2 regions of the Roseibium sp. 10G30-5 genome follow, and region 2 is predicted to be linked to the other one. Evidence: riboswitches for the same ligand, from Rfam matches in the RefSeq annotation. Region 2 holds a riboswitch; the other holds the start of a gene.
The links. A riboswitch is a leader RNA that binds a small molecule or an ion and turns the genes downstream of it on or off. The one in region 2 is predicted to bind FMN.

Region 1 (6,036 bases), on a different replicon from region 2:
AAATCGTCTTTTTACAAAAACGAATCTGGTCCCAATCCTTGGCGGACTGGATGATAAATCGGAGGGTGTTTTTGTGTGGGCAGAAAAACGCCTGCCGGAAAAGTGTCCCCGACAGGTAAATGCAGCTTAACGTCTAGTCGTTCCAATTGTTCATGAACAACGGCTGCTTGCATTTGTATGCGACCGGGCAGTTGGGGTTGTCGCCTGTCTTCGCATAGTGGATCACTGTGATCTCGTCGCGGTCGCAGTAGCCCTGGTTTGCGACGAAACGCGAGTAGGTGTACTGGCCTGTTGTGAAGACCACGCTGCCATCGCGTTTGACCATGGCCTGCGCCTTCTTGCAGTCCATCTGTCGCAGGTCGGGTCGCGCTTCGGCGGCCGTGCTGATGAACAGGGTCGAGGCGAGAGCCAGCGAGAGGGTTGGCAGAACACGCGAACGTGTCAGTGCTTTGCGGGAACTAGGGGGCATCGGCATGACCTCATCTTCTTGGATCACGTCAAATTCGGAACCGTCCGTGGGCCTGACGTGAAGGGAGCCTTGACCTTGATGTAGGGCTGTTTGACTAAAAGTCACGTCTCGTCAAAAAGGCAATTTTGCGGCGGGAAGGCTGCTATTGCGGGCGATTGCGTGTGAGCTCGACGCTGACATTGCCAGAGGACAGTGGCAGCGGCGCGCCGGGTTTGTGGACCCGGACTCGAGCTTTCATGATCCGCCCGTCTGCGGCAAAGACGGTTTCCAGAATGGCTCCGGCCAGCCGCTCGATCAGATTGAAGCGTGTCTGTGTCACGGTCGTCTCGATTGCGCGTGTCAAGCTGGCGTAACAGATGGTGTCGTCATAGTTGTCACTGACACTGGCCTTTTCCAGATCCGCCCAACATGTCAGATCGACAATGAATCTCTGACCGAGTTGCGCCTCTTCGGCATGGACGCCGTGATAGGCGAAAAAGGCGAGGTCTTTGAGGTGAATGGCATCCATGAGAAAGTCCGATCTGAGCAGGGTGGCCGTCTGGCCGCCGGGCACCTTGCCCATGCTGGCAGGGTGCGGCTTCGCGTCTGCGCGCCGGGGCCTGAGATCTGTGGGGCTTGCATGGACCAGACAGGGCATACCGGGCGCGGGAGTGCGTCTCGATTTAAGCCTCCGTTACGCAAAAATCCAGTGGCTTGCTCAGCTCATTTGCACATGACCAGAGCGGCCGTGTTCAGTCGTGGATATTGAAGCGGGAGAAATTCGCCGACTTGTAGTAGTCCGGCCTGCATTGCGCGTGTGCCCGGCCCAGAACGTGACTTGCATCGCCCAAGGGGAAAGTCTCGACCAGATGGCCATCCACCAGAACAGTGACCCTGTATCCTCGGCGCAAGGCATTCCAGAGCATGACAAACTTGTCAGCGCAGGTCGGGCAGGAGGTCTGGATGTTACCATGCTTGTCCGGCGTGAAGCCGATGTTCTGGTCGTCGATTTGAAAACTGACGTGTGTTTTCGGCGAGAGTGGGTAACCCGGCAGGTGCATGGCTACAACGGTGCCGCGTTCTGCCGGATCGTGATTGCACCAGATGGTAAAGCGTGCGCCGTCGGAATTTTCCATCCAATAGCGCTCGAAGCCTTTCACCGTGCCATTTTGCTAAGGCCTTATCGGCGTGGGCGGCCACAATGGTGCCGAGCATCAGAAGGATCGTCGCGGCAATTTTTTTCAACATCACAAAGGGCCCCACCTCGGTTCATGTGCAGTGTATTTGAGGAACATAAAAATACGATTGTTCTAAATACTTAAAATTGAACCAACCCATTGAAAAACGACCCTTGCGCACCGGGTGGCATGCAGCTAGAAATCTTTCAGTAATACTGAAATGTTCTCGGGGCGGGGTGGAATTCCCCTCCGGCGGTAACAGGAGTTTCCTGAAGCCCGCGAGCGTTTTACGACCAGTCTGCCGGATTTTCCGGTGCGGGTCGCAAAGGTCAGCAGATTCGGTTTAAGTCCGAAGCCGACGGTGACAGTCCGGATGGAAGAGAGCAATCACGTGTAGAGGGGGCGCTGACAACCTGGTCAGTGGCGTCTTTTGCATGTGCTTTGACCCGCCCTGACTTTGACAAAAGGTCCTGGGCTCGTGGAACAATCTGTCTTCAAATCCCGTATCGTGCGAGCGGCGGTTTTCATGGTGCTTTCGGGCGCGGCCTTTTCTGTGGTGAATGTCGCGCTTCAGGCTGCGACCCGCACTCTGGGGCTGCCGTCAGCATCTGTCGTCTTCTGGCAATATGGCTTGGCGTTTCTGTTTTCTGCGCCCTGGGTGCTGCGGCGCGGTTTGCGGTCGTTGAAAACCCGTCATCCGGTTTTGCATATCCTGCGTGTCGGGTTTGCGGTTGCGGGTGTGCAATTTTGGGGCGCTGGCCTGTCGTCGGTGCCGATCTGGCAGGCCATCGCTTTGATTATGACCTCGCCGTTTTTCGTTATTGTCGGGGCGTGGTTGTTATTGGGCGAAACGATCCGTTGGCAGCGCTGGGCCGCGACCGCGTTCGGGTTTTCCGGTGCGATGGTCATTCTACAGCCGTGGTCTGCGGGCTTCAGTTGGGCGGCGCTGTTGCCGTTGCTGGCCGCGATGTTCTGGGGAGCGGCCTCGCTATTGACCAAACGGCTGACGCAGGATGAACCCGCCGACACGATCACCGCCTACTTGCTTTTGCTATTGACGCCTGCCAACGCCGTTGTGGCTATCGGTGGCGGCTTTGTCGTGCCGTGGGCAGCATCTGTTATTGCCATTATTGTGGTGGCCGGTGTTTTCACCTTTCTGGCCAACTATCTGCTGACGCTGGCCTATTCAAAGGCTGATGCAGCCTATGTCCAGCCTTTCGATCATCTGAAGTTGCCGTTGAACCTGATCGGTGGTTGGATCGCCTTTGCCAATGTTCCAAGTCTGGCCTTCTGGCCGGGGAGCTTGATGATCCTCGCTGCGTCGCTTTATGTGATGAACAGTGAGCGGCAGGCAAATGTTGGGTACGCGCAACGGACAGCACAGGCCACGGGATGACGACGTGATGACAGAAACTGGCGATCTGAAGTGCGTGCAGGTGCGTGTTCACGGACGGGTACAGGGGGTCGGATATCGGGCACTGGTGTGCGGACGCGGCTGAGGCTCGCCAGCTTCAGGGCTGGGTGCGCAACCGTGCGGATGGCACAGTGGAACTGGTTGTTTCTGGTCCGGCCGCTATTGTCGACGACATGCTGGAGTTGTTGCGTAAAGGCCCGCGACTGGCTCGTGTGTCAGATGTCGTGGTGCAGACAACCGACAAGCCGGCAGACACAGGATTTCAGCGCCTTGCGACTGTTTGACATACACAGGTGTGACGCCTCCTGGATGGGCCATGCGAGTTACACGTCGACGGAATGTGTCTTGCCGAAGATCTTCTCAAACTCTGCCCGCATCACCAGATCATTGTCTTCCATCGTCACGGGTAATCCCAAGTCGACAAGGCTGGTGACGCCGTGTTCGGAAATGCCGCAAGGCACAATGCCGCCAAAATGGCTCAGATCCGGATCGACGTTGAAGCTGATGCCGTGAAATGTGACCCATTTGCGCAGGCGAATGCCGATCGCGGCGATTTTGTCCTCAACCGTGGCGCCGCGATCTGGGCGACGCACCCAGACGCCAACACGGTCTTCGCGCCGCTCGCCGCGCACATGATAGGCCCACAGGGAATTGATAATCCACGCTTCCAGTGCTGAGATGAAGGCGCGAATGTCCTGTTGTCGCCGCTTGAGATCGAGCATCACATAGGCAACGCGCTGTCCGGGGCCATGATAGGTGTGCTGGCCGCCACGACCGGTGTGATAAACAGGAAAGCGGTCAGGGGTGATCAGATCTTCATCATGGGCGCTTGTGCCAGCCGTATAAAGCGGTGGGTGTTCCAGAAGCCAGACGCGCTCCGACGCAGTTCCATCTGCGATCTGCGCCACGCGCTCCTCCATCAGGCGGGTGGCCACATCATAATCGACCGGCGTGTCCGAGATTGCCCATTCAACCGGCGGCGCAGATATGCGCGGGAAGAAATCGACGACAAGGCTGTCCCGATTCTGGCGGGACACGGTCGGATCTGGGCTGGCTGGCGCGGCAGCAGGGGCGGCTGGCTGTTGGGAATCCGTCATGGGTCTGATACGTTAACTTGTGCGGTTTCGGGCGCTGGAAGCGCTTGTGGATTTGTTCGATTGTCGAGGCGTGTTAGGCTTTGCCACTCAAGATGTGCGTGGCTGGCACAAGACACACATATAGGCGGAAATCTCGAATGACTACCTTTGATGAAATCAGTGTCGATATTTCTGTGGTGCTGGGCGGATCGGAAATGCCGGTGCATCAGCTTTTGCGCATGGGGCGTGGCGCGGTGATCGATTTGGATGTCAAGGAAGACGAGGACGTCAGGATCTATGCCAACAAGACGCTTGTTGCCATGGGGCAGGTGGTTCTTCTGGGCGAGCGTATCGGTGTCTCGATTACCGAAGTTCTCATGCGTCCGGCTGATATGCGGCCGATGCGCACCACGGGACCGCTTTGAGCGGAAAAGTTGTAGTATTCTGAGTGGGTTGTGTGGACAACGCGCGGCGTCACGTCTGCCTGTGTATAAAAACCAAATAATCTGTTGCGCTGCTCAGACCCTTTTGCTACATGGAGCCGGTCGCCGCGATACGGGGCGGTGCAAAACTGAATATGCGGTCGTGGCGGAATTGGTAGACGCGCAGCGTTGAGGTCGCTGTGGGGTAAAACCCGTGGAAGTTCGAGTCTTCTCGACCGCACCATTCAGACAAAAGCTTCAAGCTTTGAAGAACAAACCGGCCTCTGGCCGGTTTTTTTGTATCTGCGTCTCAAAGTACGCAGCGGAACGATTGCAGCTATCCTTCATTTCCCTCTGACTATGTGCCGACGTCTTGTGATGTTGCGTTGTGCATCTTGGTCAAAGGCAGAAAACCTTGTGTATGGGGAGGAGATGTGGCTGTGAGCGAGTTCTTATCGGTGATCAACCAATATTCCGGTATCATCTCTGCGGTCACGGGCCTGATCTCGGCTCTGATATGGGGTGTCTATCTGCAGCTCTTTCTGGTCAGCTTCATTCGGTCATCGCGCAATGAGATCCACATTGATCTGGGAGCTGCCGCCGGGCAGAACGCGCGCTGCATCATCACCAATATGGGCAACGACACCATCTACATTCAGCAGATCACGGCAACGCTGGAGACGGCCGATGGCAGCCATTGTGCTGTGGTGACAGAGCGGGAGGAAGTTCGGGAGGATAGCGTCGAGCGTCCGTTGTCGCGGACAAACAGAGGGCCGCTTGCGCCATGGCGGCCTGTTGGACATTGGCTCGCTGAGTGAAATGGCCAAGCGGGTGCAGCTCGCTGATGACAGTATTCCCGATCACGAAGCGTTTGACAGCATCGAGGTTCGCGTCATGGCCATTTCCAGCCAGTCGCGCGGTGCCATTGGTGGCTACAAGCTGTTCAAGGCCTGCAAGGGCGGTGCGCATGTTCTGTATCAGGCAGATTCTTATTTCACCAATCAGATCAAAAGCCATTTTTTCCGGAGCAATCATTCCGCTTTTGATTGTTGAAGACGTCGGGCGTCAGTGGGTCCTTCCGTTGTAAGGGGGGCTCCCAAAGCCACGGTGCGCCTTGCTGATGAAACTCTTATGTCGTCAAACGGTTGTCTGTTCGATAGGCGCGGCTGTGCCTGCACTGTGCTGCAAAGTCTCTGGCAACTCTTTTTCGTTAAAAGATGGCGGGTGCATCGCAAATCCTTTTGAAGAAATCGATGGGATCATGAAATAACAAGAGTGTTTGCAGGTGGTAGGGTTGCGTTTGGCGCAGTCGGCTGCGCTTGTGGGCCAACGACACCTCCAGAATGTGAGCGAGGGGATATAATATGGCGGAACAGTTCCTTAACGACGAGGACATCCCGGCCGAAACCCTCATTCCAGTGCGTAATGAGGAGGGACACCTCAACCCGGACTTCATCGAGCAGGTGGAGACGGCGATTGAGGCGGAAGACAGTGTCGA
Region 2 (6,036 bases):
CAATCGAAGCGGCAGACAGTCTGCACCGACACCACGGCATCAGTGCCCGCGTTCTCAACATGGCAACGATCAACCCGCTGGATGAAGAGGCCGTGGCCAGCGCTGCAGAGCTTGGTGCCATTGTCACGGTCGAAGAAGCCAATATCCATGGCGGTTTGGGCGGCGCCGTGGCCGAGTTCACCAGCGCCAACCAACCGGTACCGGTCGAGCGTATGGGCTTTCCCGGTTTTCTGCCGACAGGCTCCATCGAGACGCTGTTTCATCGCTTTGGCCTCAGCGGCGAAGGCATTGCTACGCGCGCGCGCAAGGCCTTGGAGCGCAAGCGGTCATGACACACCCGTGTTTTCTTGCCATTGATCAGGGCACGACCAATACGAAGGCCTTGCTCATCGACACAGAGGGCGCGGTTGTGGCGCGGGCCTCCAGCGCGCTGACATCACATTATCCAAAACCCGGATGGGCCGAACAATCTGCGGATGACATCTGGCACAGCGTGCAGCAGGTCATTGCCCGGATTGGCGCAACACATGATCTGATGAACGTGCTGGGCATCGGCATCGCCAGTCAGCGCGAAACGCTGGTCGTCTGGGATGCGGACACGAACAAGCCAATTGCTCCGGCGATCCTGTGGCAATGTCGGCGCACCGCGCCAGACTGCGAAGCCCTGCGCAGGATGGGCGCAGGCGACGATGTGCTTGCGGCCACCGGCCTTGCCATCAACCCCCTGTTTCCCGCCTCAAAACTCGGCTGGGTCTTGCGCTCTATTGAGGGCGCGCGTGCGCTGGCAGATGCGGGACGTCTGCGGGCGGGAACCATCGATAGCTGGCTGTTAAATCGCCTGACTGGCGGCAAAGTTTTTGCGACAGATCATTCCAACGCCTCACGCACCCAGCTTTTCGACATCAACCGACTTGAGTGGAGTGATCTGCTTTGCGATCTGTTCGAGGTGCCTGAAACCTGCCTGCCTGCGCCAATGCCCTCCGACAGCTTGTTCGGCCACACGTCGGCTGGTACGACAGCACTTCCCGAAGGCGTACCGATCCACGCCATGATGGGCGACAGTCACGCAGCGCTTTATGGGCACGGTGTGCGCACGCCCGGTCTCGTCAAGGCAACCTATGGCACCGGGTCCTCACTGATGACGCTGACACCCGAGCGCATCACTTCACACAATGGTCTGTCGAGCACCATTGCCTGGACAGATGCACGCGGCACCGCCTACGCCCTTGAAGGCAACATCACTGTCTCGGCACAAGCCGCCGCCTTTGCCGCCACCATGCTGGGCCTGCAAGACGCACAGGCGCTGTCCGATCTGGCGCAAACCGTACCCGATGCGGCAGGCACCACCTTCGTTCCCGCCCTGAGTGGTTTGGGCGCACCGTACTGGGATGACTACGCAACCGGGACCATCAGCGGCATGACGCTCGCAACCACACCGGCGCATATCGCAAGGGCTACCTTTGACGCCATCGCCTTACAGATCGCTGACGTGTTCCGCGCCATGGAAAAGGACATCGGCCGTCTGCTTGATGGGCTGCTGGCGGATGGCGGGGCATCTGCCAATGGCTTTCTGATGCAATTGCAGGCCGATATTCTGGACCGGCCCGTCACCTGTGGCGCACAGGCAGAAGTGGGGGCCTTCGGCGTCTGGGCCATGGGACTTGAGGCTCTCGGACACCCGGCCCCGCTTGTAAAAGATACCGGAAAGGCATTTTTTCCGGCGCAGGAAGAGCACGCTGCGGCCGTCAATCTGTCGCAGCGCTGGCGTCAAAGCGTCGCCAATCTTCTCGCCACACCGCATTGAAACCACACAAAAAGGGGCAGGGCGCAGGACGCGCTCTGCCCTCATGTCGTCAGGTCACCCTGAAGGACGTCAACCGAGCGCGAAAATCTGCCGGACAGCTTCGGCGGCTTCCTTGCCCTTGGTGATGAAGTGCGTGCGATAAAAATCGGTCAGCACCTGAGTTTCCTGATAATTATGCGGCGTCAGCGACACGGAGAAAACCGGCACTTCCGTTTCAAGTTGCACACTCATCAGCCCGGAAACCACGGCATCGGCGACAAAGTCATGGCGATAGATACCGCCATCAACGACGAAAGCCGCAGCGACAACAGCATCATAGTCACCGGTCTTTGCAAGCTTCTTGGTAAGGAGCGGCATTTCAAATGCGCCCGGCACGTCAAACGTCACGACTTGTGCGCCGGACAGCTTGGTTGCAGCAGCCTCGACGAAGCCATCATGTGCACGGTCGACGATGTCGGCATGCCAGCGGGCCTTGATGAAGGCGATTTTCTTGTTGGAATAGTTTTCAGTAGACATTCGGAACCTTTCAGCAAAAATGAGTCAAGGTCCCAGAGCACGACAAGCCGCGCCGCACACAAGGTGCAACGAAGCTGGTCCTCTTCCATCCGGACTATACCGTCGGCCCCGGAATTTCACCGGATCTGCTGACCTCCCTGCCACAAAGGCAGGAGAGCGCTCGCGGGCTTTAACCGCCGGTGGGGAATTTCACCCCGCCCCGAGAACACATCTCTTCTAGTCCGAAAAATGGGGAGAGACAATCCTCTTTTAAAGGGTGGACAATGCGTTCATGAAAAAGGGACGGTATCGCCACCGTCCCCTATCTTCATCAAAAGCGCCAAGGCGTTAAGGCCCGCCACACCTTGGCAGACGCCATCATGTCATGACGAAGTGATCCTGCGCCACTTCGCGGTAAACCTTCTTGTCCTGCACAAAATCCACGGCGCGGATCGGGCTTTTCAGCTCTTCCACATCGGCATTTCGCTTCATGCCCAATCGATCAGGGTCGGGCACAGGCACCGCTTCCATGAGCTTGCGGGTATAAGGATGCTGAGGGTCGCTGAAAACCTTGTCGCGCGGTCCGATCTCGACGATCTGACCCAGATACATCACCGCCACCCGGTGACTGACGCGCTCGACCACGGCCATGTCATGCGAGATAAACAGGAAGGCGATGCCCATGCTTTCCTGCAAGTCCAGCATCAGATTGATGACCTGCGCCTTGATCGACACATCCAGCGCCGACACACTTTCATCGGCAATGATCACCTTGGGTTTCAGCGCCAGGGCCCGCGCAATACAGATCCGCTGCCGCTGGCCGCCAGAAAATTCGTGCGGATACCGTCGTGCCATATCGGCAGACAGCCCAACCCGGTCCAGCATGCCGGCCGTCATCTCCTGTGCCTGTTTGCGAGTGCCAAGCTTGTGTTCCAGATACGGCTCGGCGATCGCCTCCCCCACGGTCATCCGCGGATTGAGGCTGGCGAACGGATCCTGAAAGATCATCTGCACCGACTGGCGCAACTTGCGCATGGCCTTGCCATTGAACGCCAGAACATCTTCGCCGTTGACAGTGACCGACCCACTGTTGGGTTCGATCAGGCGCATGATGGCACGGCCAGTCGTGGATTTACCGCAGCCGGATTCGCCCACCAATGACAGTGTTTCACCCGCATGAAGGTTGAAGGATACATCTTCGACCGCATGGACCCGACCGCTCAGTTTCGACATCAAACCGGAATGAATGTCGAACCGCTTGCACAGGTTCTTGACCTCCAGAACCGGACGACTGTCCGTCGCAGCCGTTGAAGGCATCTCCCGCGGCTTGTCCATTTCGCCGGTGATGACGTCCATCATCGGGAACCGGGCCGGCAATTCGGAGCCGGTCATGGAGCCCAGAACCGGAACAGCAGACAAGAGTGCCCGGGTGTACGGCTGTGTGCTGTGGCGGAAAATATCCGAGGTCTTTCCGGTTTCAATCTGCTCGCCACGGAACATCACAACGGTCCGGTCAGCGATTTCCGCCACCACACCCATGTCATGCGTGATGAACAGGACCGATGTGCCTTCCTCTTCCTGCAACATCTTGATCAGATCGAGAATCTGACCCTGAATTGTCACATCAAGGGCGGTGGTCGGCTCATCGGCAATGAGCAGCTTGGGCTTGGCGGCCAGCGCCATGGCAATCATTGCCCGTTGCCGCATACCGCCGGAAAAGCGGTGCGGGTATTCGTCGAACCGCGAAGCGGCTGACGGAATGCGCACCTTTTCCAGAAGGCGGATGGATTCCAGCCGCGCATCCTTTTTGGAAATCGCCGAGTGACAGCGGATAGCCTCGGAAATCTGGTCGCCGATGGTGAAAAGCGGATTGAGGCTCGTCATCGGCTCCTGGAATATCATCGAGATATCGGCGCCGCGCACCTTGCAGATCTCGGCCTCTGACAGGCCAAGCAACTCGCGGTTCTGCAAGTAGACTTTGCCCTCAACACGGCTGGTATCCCTTTGCAAAAGGCGCATGATCGACAAGGAGGTGACACTCTTGCCAGAGCCACTTTCTCCCACGATGGCCATGGTTTCGCCGGGGAAGACCTGAAAGGAAACGTCGCGAACAACGGATTTCCATTCGCCATCTGTGCGGAACGAGGTCGTCAGATTTTCGACCGAGAGAACCGGTGACGCAGATGCTGCAGTCATCGGGGTCGGGGAAATGGTTTGCTGTGTGGACATGGAATACCTCTGGAAGCGTCTTGTTATCAGTCCGGCCAGCTCATCAGACCATCGAAGCGATGGCGGCTGAGGTCTTCGATCGGGCTCGCGATGATCTCGTTGGACTTGCGGGCCTTCTCCAGTTCTTCGACCAGTCGGTCGGCAACGATCTTTTCCTGTCCCGGATGCAGATTGCACGGATCAAGATAGAAGTAGTGATGCTCAACCTCATGGTCGCGCACGATGATCGGCTGGTCCCCCTTGGCAAGCGCTGCCGAAAGATCCCATGCAGTGATGTTGGCTTCTTCCGTATTGACGAAGACCTTGAGCCGATCGAGCGGGTTGTTGGTCGGGTCGGGATCAAGCACCGGCGTGATGCCAGGACGCCCTGTCAGAGTATCCTGCCACAGGCGCAGGTAGCTTGTTTCGCGTTCGCGGATGCCGTCATGATCACGGGTTTCCCAAGCTTCCAGCGCGGCCATGCAGCCATAGACGCTTTCCTTGCCAACCTTCATGCCACGCCCGATACCGGCATTTTGCATGTAGGTGTTGCGCACCATGTCCTTGCGGCCTGCAACGATGCCCGATGTCGGGCCGCCCAGGAACTTGTGACCGGAATAGAGCACCAGATCGGCCCCGGTTTCCAGGAAGCCGCGCAGGTCATATTCCGAGGCAGCATCCACAATCACCGGTACGCCGCGCGCATGGGCGATCTCGACGAACTCGCTCAGATGCAGCAGGCCATAATCGACAACGTGATGCGACACCACATAAACGGCAGCAGCCGTCTTGTCGGTGATGGCATTTTCCAGATGGAACCGATGCGTCGACGTCGACTGACCGATGGTGACCAGCTTGGCTCCGGTCAATTTGACCGCCTGATCCACCGGGGCACCATAATTGACGATATGGCCCATCTGCACGATGACTTCATTCTTGTCGGACAGCACATCCGGCAATTGCTCGATCTCATAGAGGTTCGGACCGGTCATGGCGCCAGCAACAGCCAGACTGATCGCGGCGGAGCAGGAGGCGGTCACGAAGCCGGCCTCACCGCCGGTCAAGCGGGCGATGATGGCGCTGGCCTTGCGTTGCAGATCATTCATCTCGACGAACTGCGGCATGATCGCCTGTGTTGCGGCAATCGCCTGCGGAACGGCAATGGACGCTCCCAGGCTGGTCATGGTGCCCGAAACATTGATCACGGGGCGAAGGCCGAGCGCGGCGCGGATGTCGTCACTCATTTTGTTACTCTCCAATTTTGTGCGCGGTGTGAGCGGAGCACAACTCGACACATGTATCGTAATAATGTAATAGCTTCTCAAAACCGATGGAGCTTCGATGACCAAGAGCCAAACCGCCGAGACCGGCCTCGCTGACGCAATCGCGTCGGATCCTTCCGCTGAGACTGTTGCGCCGAAGAAGGCGAAACGCTCGCGCGTCAGCGGCATCGACCGAGTGCTCCAGATCATTGATCATCTGTATGAAACCGGAGAACCCGAGGGGGCTTATGGCATTGCCAAGGCAAT

Region 1: it holds a riboswitch for FMN, as region 2 does, so the genes downstream of both, AC0L7U_RS03645 (DMT family transporter) here and AC0L7U_RS20100 (6,7-dimethyl-8-ribityllumazine synthase) in region 2, are expected to answer to the same signal.

Annotation. Positions count from the first base shown of each region.
Region 1 is NZ_CM147918.1:706,711-712,746, reverse strand. It holds gene AC0L7U_RS03660 (hypothetical protein) at 134-475, opposite strand; gene folB (dihydroneopterin aldolase) at 612-1,031, opposite strand; gene AC0L7U_RS03650 (hypothetical protein) at 1,201-1,608, opposite strand; FMN riboswitch at 1,845-2,015, shown strand; gene AC0L7U_RS03645 (DMT family transporter) at 2,153-3,022, shown strand; gene AC0L7U_RS03640 (acylphosphatase) at 3,067-3,324, shown strand; gene lipB (lipoyl(octanoyl) transferase LipB) at 3,364-4,137, opposite strand; gene AC0L7U_RS03630 (FliM/FliN family flagellar motor switch protein) at 4,275-4,541, shown strand; tRNA gene AC0L7U_RS03625 (tRNA-Leu) at 4,696-4,782, shown strand; gene AC0L7U_RS03620 (hypothetical protein) at 4,979-5,356, shown strand; gene AC0L7U_RS03615 (hypothetical protein) at 5,334-5,591, shown strand; partial or broken gene mgtE (magnesium transporter) at 5,903-6,036, shown strand, end outside.
Region 2 is NZ_JBVVUH010000001.1:229,325-235,360, reverse strand. It holds gene AC0L7U_RS20110 (transketolase family protein) at 1-332, shown strand, start outside; gene AC0L7U_RS20105 (FGGY family carbohydrate kinase) at 329-1,804, shown strand; gene AC0L7U_RS20100 (6,7-dimethyl-8-ribityllumazine synthase) at 1,874-2,320, opposite strand; FMN riboswitch at 2,394-2,531, opposite strand; gene AC0L7U_RS20095 (ABC transporter ATP-binding protein) at 2,678-4,528, opposite strand; gene AC0L7U_RS20090 (aminotransferase class V-fold PLP-dependent enzyme) at 4,555-5,751, opposite strand; partial or broken gene AC0L7U_RS20085 (IclR family transcriptional regulator) at 5,849-6,036, shown strand, end outside.